Regions from separate parts of the Pseudarthrobacter sulfonivorans genome, predicted to be linked through region 1. Evidence: riboswitches for the same ligand, from Rfam matches in the RefSeq annotation. Region 1 holds a riboswitch; the other holds the start of a gene.

Region 1 (4,410 bases):
CCGCATCGCGGCCAGCGTGCCAAGGACAAAACGGTGCGGCAGCCGGGCTTTCTGGGCCAGCGCATCGGCAAGGTCGGTGGGGTCCGTGCAGGTCATAAGCAGGATCGCCGGCAGGGCAATCGCGAGGCCGCGCAGCATAAAACCGATTCCCAGCTGAAGGGAACCCTCGCTGATGGACCAAATCCCGACGTCGAGCAGGACAGCGCCGCTGTCCGCCGCGACGATCGCCGTGCTCCAGCCGCCCAGGGCTGCCGCGATGATGAGCGGCCAGCCGCGCTGCCACAGCAGGCGCAGGGTGAGGCCCGCCAGAGGGAAGAGCGCCAGCTCGGCCCCAAGCGCCACCGAGGCAGACACCCAGTCGATGGAGAGCGCCAGCACCAGGGTGATGAGGAAGACGACGGCGAACTTGGCCAGCGGGTTGGCGCGGGTCAGCAGCGCGCGGTTGCCGCGGAGGGTCAGGGCATCCCTCATGCCGCATCTGCTTCCTGGCGGGCGCCGCCGCGAGAGGCCGGGCCCAGCCGCAGTTCAGCTCCGCCCAGGACGGCGCTGAATTCCTGGTCATGGGTCACGGAAACCACGGAGGTCCCGGCGTCGAGCAGTTCTGAGAGGAATGATGCGAGCTCGGCCCAGGTGTTGGCATCCTGGCCGAACGTCGGCTCGTCGAGGACCAGCACACGAGGGTGGGCCGCGAGGACAGTGGCCACCGAGAGGCGCCGCTTTTCGCCTCCCGAGAGCGTGTACGGATTGGCGTCCACCAGGTGCGTCAGGCGCAGCCGTTCCAGCAGCTCATCAACCCGCTCCTCGCCATGCCCCAGGTGCCGCGGGCCGAACATCAGTTCGTCCAGCACGCGGCCCGTCACGAACTGGTGCTCGGGTTCCTGGAAGACGGTTCCGATGCGGGAAATCAGCTGGTTGGCTTTCCATTTGAAGGGATCGATCCCGGCCCCCTCGGAAAGCTCGACGGCGGCGGACACCTTCCCCGCCACCGGCGCAAGAAGTCCGGCGAGCGTCAGCGCAAACGTTGACTTTCCGGCGCCGTTGGGCCCCGTGACGGTGAGTGCCTGGCCGGAACGGACCTGGGCCGTGATGCCCTGCTGCACCGGTACGGGCGGGATGGTCCGGAGGCCGCGGCGCCGCGGACGCTCGCGGGAGACGGCAAGGTCCTCGGCAGCCAGCAGCAGGTCACCGGAGCCTGCGGACACGCGGCGGCGGGTTGCCGGAACATACCCCGGCACCCAGACGCCCGCGCCGATCAGCATGTCCCGCGCCTCCGCAAGCACCTGGTCCGGCGGCCCGTCCAGCAGGACGGCGGACGTGGCGGCGGAACTTCCAGCGGGACCCGCCGCCGAGCCTGGCTGGAGCACCACAATCCGGTCCACCAGGTCCTTCCAGACGGACACGCGATGTTCCACCACAACGAGGGTGGCGCCGGTTTTGTCCAGGCAGCGGCCCACGGCGTCCCTGACTTCCAGCACGCCGGCGGGATCGAGGTTTGCGGTGGGCTCATCCAGCAGGATCAGCCCCGGCCGCATCGCGAGGATCCCGGCCAGCGCCAGGCGCTGCTTCTGCCCGCCCGAGAGGGCCGACGTCGGGTGGTCCAGCGCGAGCCCGGCGGCACCTGGCCCGCCGTCGGCGTCCAAACCTGACCCGCCGCCGTCGTTCAAACCGCCGCCCCCGGCACTCCGCAGCCCGACGTCGTCGAGCGCTTCATGGACGCGCCGCCAGATCTCGTCCCGCGGAACGGCGAGGTTCTCGGCGCCGAAGGCGACGTCGTCGCCCAGCCGGGAAAGGACCACCTGCGTTTCCGGATCCTGCTGCATCAGGCCCGAGCGGCCGCGCTGCCCGCGGGGCACCAAACCGTCGATCAGCAGCGAACCGGTTTCGTCGGCGTCGTCCCCTTCATCCCCCAGCACCCCTGCGAGCGCGTGCAGCAGCGTTGACTTGCCGGCGCCCGACGGGCCCAGCAGCAGCACCCGCTCGCCGGGAGCGATGTCGAGGTCGAGGCCCTGGACGGCGGGGGCGGAACGTCCCGCATGCCGCCAGCCCCAGCCACGGGCGGACACCGCGGCGGGGCGCACTCCGGATGCACCGGCGTCGGAAGCGGTCATCAGTTGAAGACGGGCTCCGACGCTGCCTTCCGGGACGCGAACGAGCTCAGCACACCGGTTCTGGCCAGGCCGCGGGTGGCGATCCAGGACAAGGCACCTGCAATCACTGCGCCGGAGATGGTGCAGAACACGATGTACGCGAGCTTGTCGCCGGGCTCGTAGGCGATGTTCCAGCCCCACGGCAGGAACGAGTCATTGAGGCCGCAGAACAGGCCCGCCCCGGCACCGGCCAGCAGCGCGGCGATGAGGTTGTACTTCTGGTGCAGGAAGGACTTGAACCGGAAGTTGCCGTACACCAGCAGGAAGAACACCAGCTCGGCGCCCAGGCCCTGCAGGAGGCCGGAGATCAGCACCGTGGCGCCGTACTGCGAGCCCATGATGAGTTCGCCGGTGGCGGCCACCGCTTCGCAGAAGAGCGCCGCGCCGGGTTTGCGGATGATGAGCATGCCCAGCACTGCCGGGATCATCCAGCCGCCGGCGATCAGGCCGGTCAGCGGGGGGTAAACGGCGTTCATGGGGGCGGAGACGATGCCGGCGCCCTGGGACCAGGCCCAGAAGATCACGCCGCCGGTGATGGCGATGAGTGCCGCCACCACGATGTCCACAACGCGCCAGGTATTGCCGGTCTTTTTGATTGCTGCAGTTGTCATTTTGGTCCTCCTGAGGAACAGGAGGGGAAAGTGCCCCGGCGTGCGGCGCTGCCGCCGTTTCCGGACACTTCGAGAACTCGACTCCCTTGCGCCGGTACTAACCGGATCAGGTTCGAGGGTCTGCGGCTGTCCGCACTCTCAGCGCCCACCTGCGGTTCCCTGGCAATGCCAGTGATGTCCGACGGCGGCGCTCCCCTGTCGTAATAAATCTGCCCTGATGGGCGTGCTCCAGTTTACACCGCGGGCGGGGTAGATTGTGGGCCATGACTGCCAACAACCCGACTGTGACTGCGTTCAATCCCGATTCGACGGTGCCCCAGCCGGCGGGGCTGCTGGAGGCCCTGATTGCCCGGGTCGAAGCCGAGATCAACGAGCTGCAGTTTCCGCATTTCAGCAAGGACGACTCCCTCAACCTCGGGCTGCTCCTGGTGGAGCTGGGCAAGAGCCGAAAGCTGCCCATCGCGATCGACATCACCAAGGGTGACCAGGTCCTGTTCCACGTGGCCCTGGACGGCGCCACCCCGGACAACGAGCACTGGGTCCGGGCGAAGCAGCGCACCGCCGCCAGGTATGAGATCCCTTCGTTGCTGGTGGGCCTCCGCGGCAGGCTGCACGGCGGTCGGATCGAGGACCACGGCTGGTTCGACGAGTCCACCTACGCCCCGCACGGCGGCTGCTTCCCGGTCTACGTCGCCGGTGTGGGTGCAGTGGCCACGGTGACGGTCTCGGGCCTGCCCCAGCAGCAGGACCACGATCTGGTGGTGGAAGCCCTGCGGGAGATTCTGGAGTCCATGCAGCCGGGTTAGGCTAAAGGAAGTCCCGGATCCGCTCACAAGGAGTTCAACGAATGAACCTGTTCATCAAGCTGCTCGGCACTGCAATCAGCCTCGGCGCCGGATTCGTCGGCACGAAGGTGGTCAATACCGTGTGGGAAAAGTCCACCGGCCGGAAGCCTCCCACCGGCAAGGACGAAGACACTCCCACCACCCTGCGCTCGGCCCTGACGTTCGCGCTCATTTCGGCCTCGGTCAGCACCATCATCCAGGTGCTCGCCAACCGCGGCACGCAGCGGGCCATCACCCGCTTCGCCAAGTCCCAGGACATCGTCTAACCCTGGCAAGCAGTCCGGCAGTGACGCTCAGTCCCGCCGGCCGCCGTCGGACGCTTCATCCCGGGATGACTCATCCCGGGCCGACTGGGCCGCCTTCTGAACCACGGCTTCGAGTTCATCGGAGCTGAGCAGCTCACGGTGCAGGTGTTTGGTCCGGTAACCGGCGCGGCCCACCATGTGGGCGGAAACCGGCACCGTCAGCAGCTGGAAGATCCAGGCCACCAGCAGCACCGGCCACACCCACCAGGTGCGCAGCTGCAGGCCGATGGCCGCCAGGAGCAGGAACAGCCCCAGCACCTGGGGCTTGGTGGCCGCGTGCATGCGGCTCAGCAGGTCCGGGAAGCGGAGCAGGCCCACGGCGGCGGCGAGCGACATAAGGGCACCCACCACCAGGAACACCGCCGACACAGTATCGATGACGTTGTCAACCACGCTGGCCTCAGGATTCATTGGCTTGCTCCCGCCGGTCGGCCACGTAGCGCGCAACGGTAACCGACCCGATGAAGCCGACCACGGACAGCGCCACCAGCAGCATCAGGTT
Region 2 (4,410 bases), 1.6 Mb from region 1:
CGGGCAAGGTGTGCAGGGCGGCGATCTTGCCGACCACCTGCGACCCGACGCGCGCCTCGAGCCCTACCAGTTCGTGCTCGTACCAGCCTTCGTCGTCGTCCCCGTCCAGCTCTTCGGTTTCGATGAAAAGCTTGGCGCCGCGCAGGGTCTCTGCCTGGTTGCGGGTCTCGATTCCTTCGAATGCGAGCAGCAGGATGTCCTTGTTCCAGCGCGCACCCTCAACAATGAGCGGGCCAGCCGATGCAGGCTCCACCACAAACTCGGTACCGGGAACAAACCGGTCCCCCGGAGCGTCGGTCAGCACCTGGACCGTCACTTCGCCGCGGATTCCATGCGGTTTGCCGATTCGTGCCACCTGAAGCTGCATCTGTTCCTCTGTTTCGGTTGTGGATTCTCCACGGTCTTGTGGTGAAAGCACTCCGGCCCCTCCACCGTTGCTGGTGGAAGGGCCGGAGCAAAAAACTGATGTTGCCGAGCGCTTAGCGGCGGCGGTCGGTGTCGACGACGTCGACCCTGACCGGCTCGCCGTCTGCCAGTGCCGCCACAACGGTGCGCAATGCCCGTGCGGTGCGGCCCTGGCGGCCGATCACCCGTCCCAGGTCATCCTGATGAACACGAACCTCGAGGGTGTCCCCACGGCGGTTGTTCTTCGAGCTGACCTTGACATCTTCCGGCGAATCAACGATTCCCCGGACGAGGTGTTCGAGCGCTTCTGCCAGCAATCTACTCAGCCTCGGTGGTCTCTGCCTCGGCCGGGGCCTCGGCTGCGTCAGACTGCTTCGACTTCTTGGTGATGGCTTCCGGGATGATCACGGAACCCTTTTCCGGGGCAACAAAGGCAGCCTTCGGAGCTTTGGTCTTCAGGGTGCCTTCCTGGCCCGGCAGGCCCTTGAACTTCTGCCAATCACCGGTGATCTTCAGGATCGCGGCAACCTGCTCGGACGGCTGTGCGCCGACGCCGAGCCAGTACTGGGCACGGTCCGTGTCCACCTCGATGTATGAGGGCTCTTCGGTGGGGTGGTACTTGCCGATCTCTTCGATGGCACGGCCGTCACGCTTGGAGCGTGCGTCCATGACGACGATGCGGTAGTACGGTGCGCGCATCTTGCCAAAGCGCTTAAGGCGAATCTTTACGGCCACTTTTGTGGTCACTCCTGTTTCAGAAAAGGGGTGAACCGACGTTCTGCACCCGTGGGGCGGGCCATACTTGAGGGTTCGAAGGACAGGATCCGGACGCGGAGAGAGGGGCCACGCAGATCGAGTACCTGTTTATTGTGCCAGATCAGCGTCCGGATTTCGACTTGACACGTCGGGGTGGGGCAGCCGGGCGGACCCGGCGGGCCACGGCCGGCCTACGACGACCAGACATACACGCCGGTGCGTGCGGCGTCATCGACGGAGTTGGCAAGCTCAGCGAACTGCTGGACATACGTCCGGGCCTCGGCTGCGCCGAACGGCATGTCATCCTGGGCGGCCCACTTTTCAGCGACGTCGTCCAGGACATTGCCTTCGCCTTCAGTCTCGTAGCTGAGCAGGTCGGCGAGCGCACGCACCATGGCCCGCGGGACCCCGAGGAGGGAATCACTGGCCACGTCAACCATGGCCAGTTCGTAGTCCGCGCCACCGGCGTGCACCGCAACGCCGGCAAGATCGCCAAGCTGCTCGATTTCGAAATCGCTGATTCCGGGAATCCGCAGGGCCTGGCCCGCCGGGGAGCCGCCCGCATCCAGGACGTCCGCCCGCTTCAGTGCGGCATTGTGAGTGGAAACAAAAATTTCAGTGAAGCCCATGGGAACAGCCCTCATTCCGTCGACGGTGCGGCCTGGAAGGGCAGCAGCAAGTGCCGCCCCGGCCGTTCAGAATCAGCCTAGTACAAGGCCGGCCGCACATTTGGCATCCGCACTCAGCGGACGGCGACACGGATATTGTTGCGCCACGGGTCCTCGAAGCGAAGCTCGGCGCCCGTGTGGTGCGAGGCCACACCGGCGACCTTCAGGCGGTCGGCGAGCGCTCCGACGTCGTCCCCGGAAGGGACCTCGATGAGCACTTCGCCGAGGCCCAGGGTGTTCTTGCGGGGACCGGCTCCGCGGCTGTTCCAGACGTTCATGGCCATGTGGTGGTGATACCGGCCCGCAGAGACAAACAGCGCCTGCCCGTGCCAGCCGGCGGTCTTTTCGAAGCCCAGCGTGCCCACGTAGAAATCGTGCGCTGACTGGACGTCGCCCACCTGGAGGTGGACGTGGCCCACGCCGGCTTCGCTGGCCCGCTGGCCGGCCACGGATTCCTGGGTCAGGTGCTGCTCGAGGTAGCGCTGCGGCGGCAGTGCCAGGCTGTCCATCACTACATCCTTCCCGTTCCAGGACCAGTTTTCGCGGGGCCTGTCCCAGTACAGTTCGATGCCGTTGCCTTCCGGGTCATTGAAGTAGAAGGCCTCGCTGACGAGGTGGTCGGCGCTGCCGGTGAAGGATCGGGGTTCGTACTGGGCGGCGGTGGCTACTGTGGCGGCCAGCGAAGCCCGGTCGTCAAACAGCAGTGCGGTGTGGAACAGCCCGGCCTCTCCCCTGCCCGGCAGATGCAAGGACGGAGCGGCCGCGAGATGGACCAGCGGGCGTTGAAGGCGGCCAAGATAGACGCCGCCGTCCTGTTCCGCGACGACCTCCAGGCCGAGCGCACGCTGGTAGTAGTCGGTCATCAGCTTCATGTCGCCCACCTTGAGCATCACCGTGCCCATGGAGAGGTCGGCAGGAAGGAGATCCCGGCTGGTGGCTTCTGCAGTCATTTGAACACTCCCGGTCCGTTGGCCTTCGGATGGAAGGCGGCTATGGCTCCAATTTACTTGAAGCTTCAATTTAATTCAAGTGGCGGAGCAGACAGATTGCGACCGCGTACCCGTGATTGCTGTCACCAGGCCACGCTCGGACTGTGGTAGCTTCAACTTGACCACACGGGAGCCCTTGCAGGGGCTGAGATCGGGCTGACGCAGCCTGCGACCGTTGAACCTGTCCGGGTAATGCCGGCGAAGGAAGTGAGTATTCATTGAATACACAAGAAACACAGCTGATCCCTGCCAAAAATGAAGCCGACGTGGATCAAACGCTCCAGCCTGAAACCCAGTCACTGAAGTCCCACTCGCTGGCGTTTGTCACCGATGAGGCCACCGGGATCCGGGTTCCCGTGACCGAGATCGCCCTCGAACCGTCGCCAAACGGCGCGCCGAACGGGCCTTTCCGGACCTACCGCACGGCGGGACCGGGCAGCGATCCGGTGGTGGGCCTCAACCCGTTCCGCTCAGAGTGGATCGCCGCCCGCGGAGACACCGAGCCCTACAGCGGCCGGGAGCGGAACCTGCTCGACGACGGCAAGTCGGCCGTGCGCCGCGGCGCAGCCTCTGCGGAGTGGAAGGGCGCGCAGCCGGTGCCCCGCCGCGCCGTCGGCGGCCGGACCGTCACCCAGATGCACTACGCGCGGCAGGGTGTCATCACCCCCGAGATGCAGTTCATCGCCCTCCGTGAGAATTGCGACGTGGAACTGGTCCGCAGCGAGGTGGCGGCTGGCCGGGCCATCATCCCCAACAACATCAACCACCCGGAATCCGAACCGATGATTATCGGCAAGGCCTTCCTGGTGAAGATCAATGCCAACATCGGCAACTCGGCCGTGACCAGCTCCATCGCCGAGGAAGTGGACAAACTCCAGTGGGCCACGCAGTGGGGCGCAGACACGGTGATGGACCTGTCCACCGGCGATGACATCCACACCACCCGGGAATGGCTCATCCGCAACTCTCCCGTGCCCATCGGGACGGTGCCCATCTACCAGGCGCTGGAGAAGGTCAACGGCGAGGCCAACGCCCTGACGTGGGAGATCTACCGGGACACGGTCATTGAGCAGTGCGAGCAGGGCGTGGACTACATGACCATCCACGCCGGCGTGCTGCTGCGTTACGTGCCGCTGACGGCCAACCGCGTCACCGGCATCGTCTCCCGGGGCGGCGCGATCATGGCCGGCTGGTGCCTGGCCCACCACCAGGAGAACTTCCTGTACACGCACTTCGACGAGTTGTGCGGGATCTTCGCCAAGTACGACGTCGCGTTCTCCCTGGGCGACGGACTGCGCCCGGGAGCGACGGCGGACGCCAACGACGCCGCCCAGTTCGCCGAGCTGGACACGCTGGCCGAACTGACCCAGCGGGCGTGGGAATTCGATGTGCAGGTCATGGTGGAAGGTCCCGGGCACGTCCCGTTCCATCTGGTGCGGGAGAATGTGGAACGCCAGCAGGAACTCTGCAAGGGCGCCCCGTTCTACACCCTGGGGCCGCTGGTTACTGATATTGCCCCGGGCTATGACCACATCACGTCCGCCATCGGCGCCACGGAAATCGCCCGGTACGGCACGGCGATGCTTTGTTAC

What was found. Region 1 has a riboswitch for thiamine pyrophosphate ahead of AU252_RS11710 (ECF transporter S component). Riboswitches for the same ligand answer to the same signal wherever they lie in the genome.
Region 2: linked by a shared signal. The riboswitch ahead of thiC (phosphomethylpyrimidine synthase ThiC) and the one ahead of AU252_RS11710 (ECF transporter S component) in region 1 are both predicted to bind thiamine pyrophosphate.

The regions. Positions count from the first base shown of each region.
Region 1 covers NZ_CP013747.1:2,625,440-2,629,849, reverse strand. The annotation lists gene AU252_RS11720 (energy-coupling factor transporter transmembrane component T family protein) at 1-471, opposite strand, end outside; gene AU252_RS11715 (ABC transporter ATP-binding protein) at 468-2,108, opposite strand; gene AU252_RS11710 (ECF transporter S component) at 2,108-2,758, opposite strand; TPP riboswitch at 2,824-2,965, opposite strand; gene AU252_RS11705 (heme-degrading domain-containing protein) at 3,022-3,564, shown strand; gene AU252_RS11700 (DUF4235 domain-containing protein) at 3,606-3,869, shown strand; gene mnhG (monovalent cation/H(+) antiporter subunit G) at 3,897-4,319, opposite strand; gene AU252_RS11690 (monovalent cation/H+ antiporter complex subunit F) at 4,309-4,410, opposite strand, start outside.
Region 2 covers NZ_CP013747.1:4,271,070-4,275,479, reverse strand. The annotation lists gene rimM (ribosome maturation factor RimM) at 1-367, opposite strand, end outside; gene AU252_RS19395 (RNA-binding protein) at 480-722, opposite strand; gene rpsP (30S ribosomal protein S16) at 724-1,140, opposite strand; gene AU252_RS19385 (hypothetical protein) at 1,353-1,790, opposite strand; gene AU252_RS19380 (VOC family protein) at 1,904-2,779, opposite strand; TPP riboswitch at 2,935-3,042, shown strand; gene thiC (phosphomethylpyrimidine synthase ThiC) at 3,037-4,410, shown strand, end outside.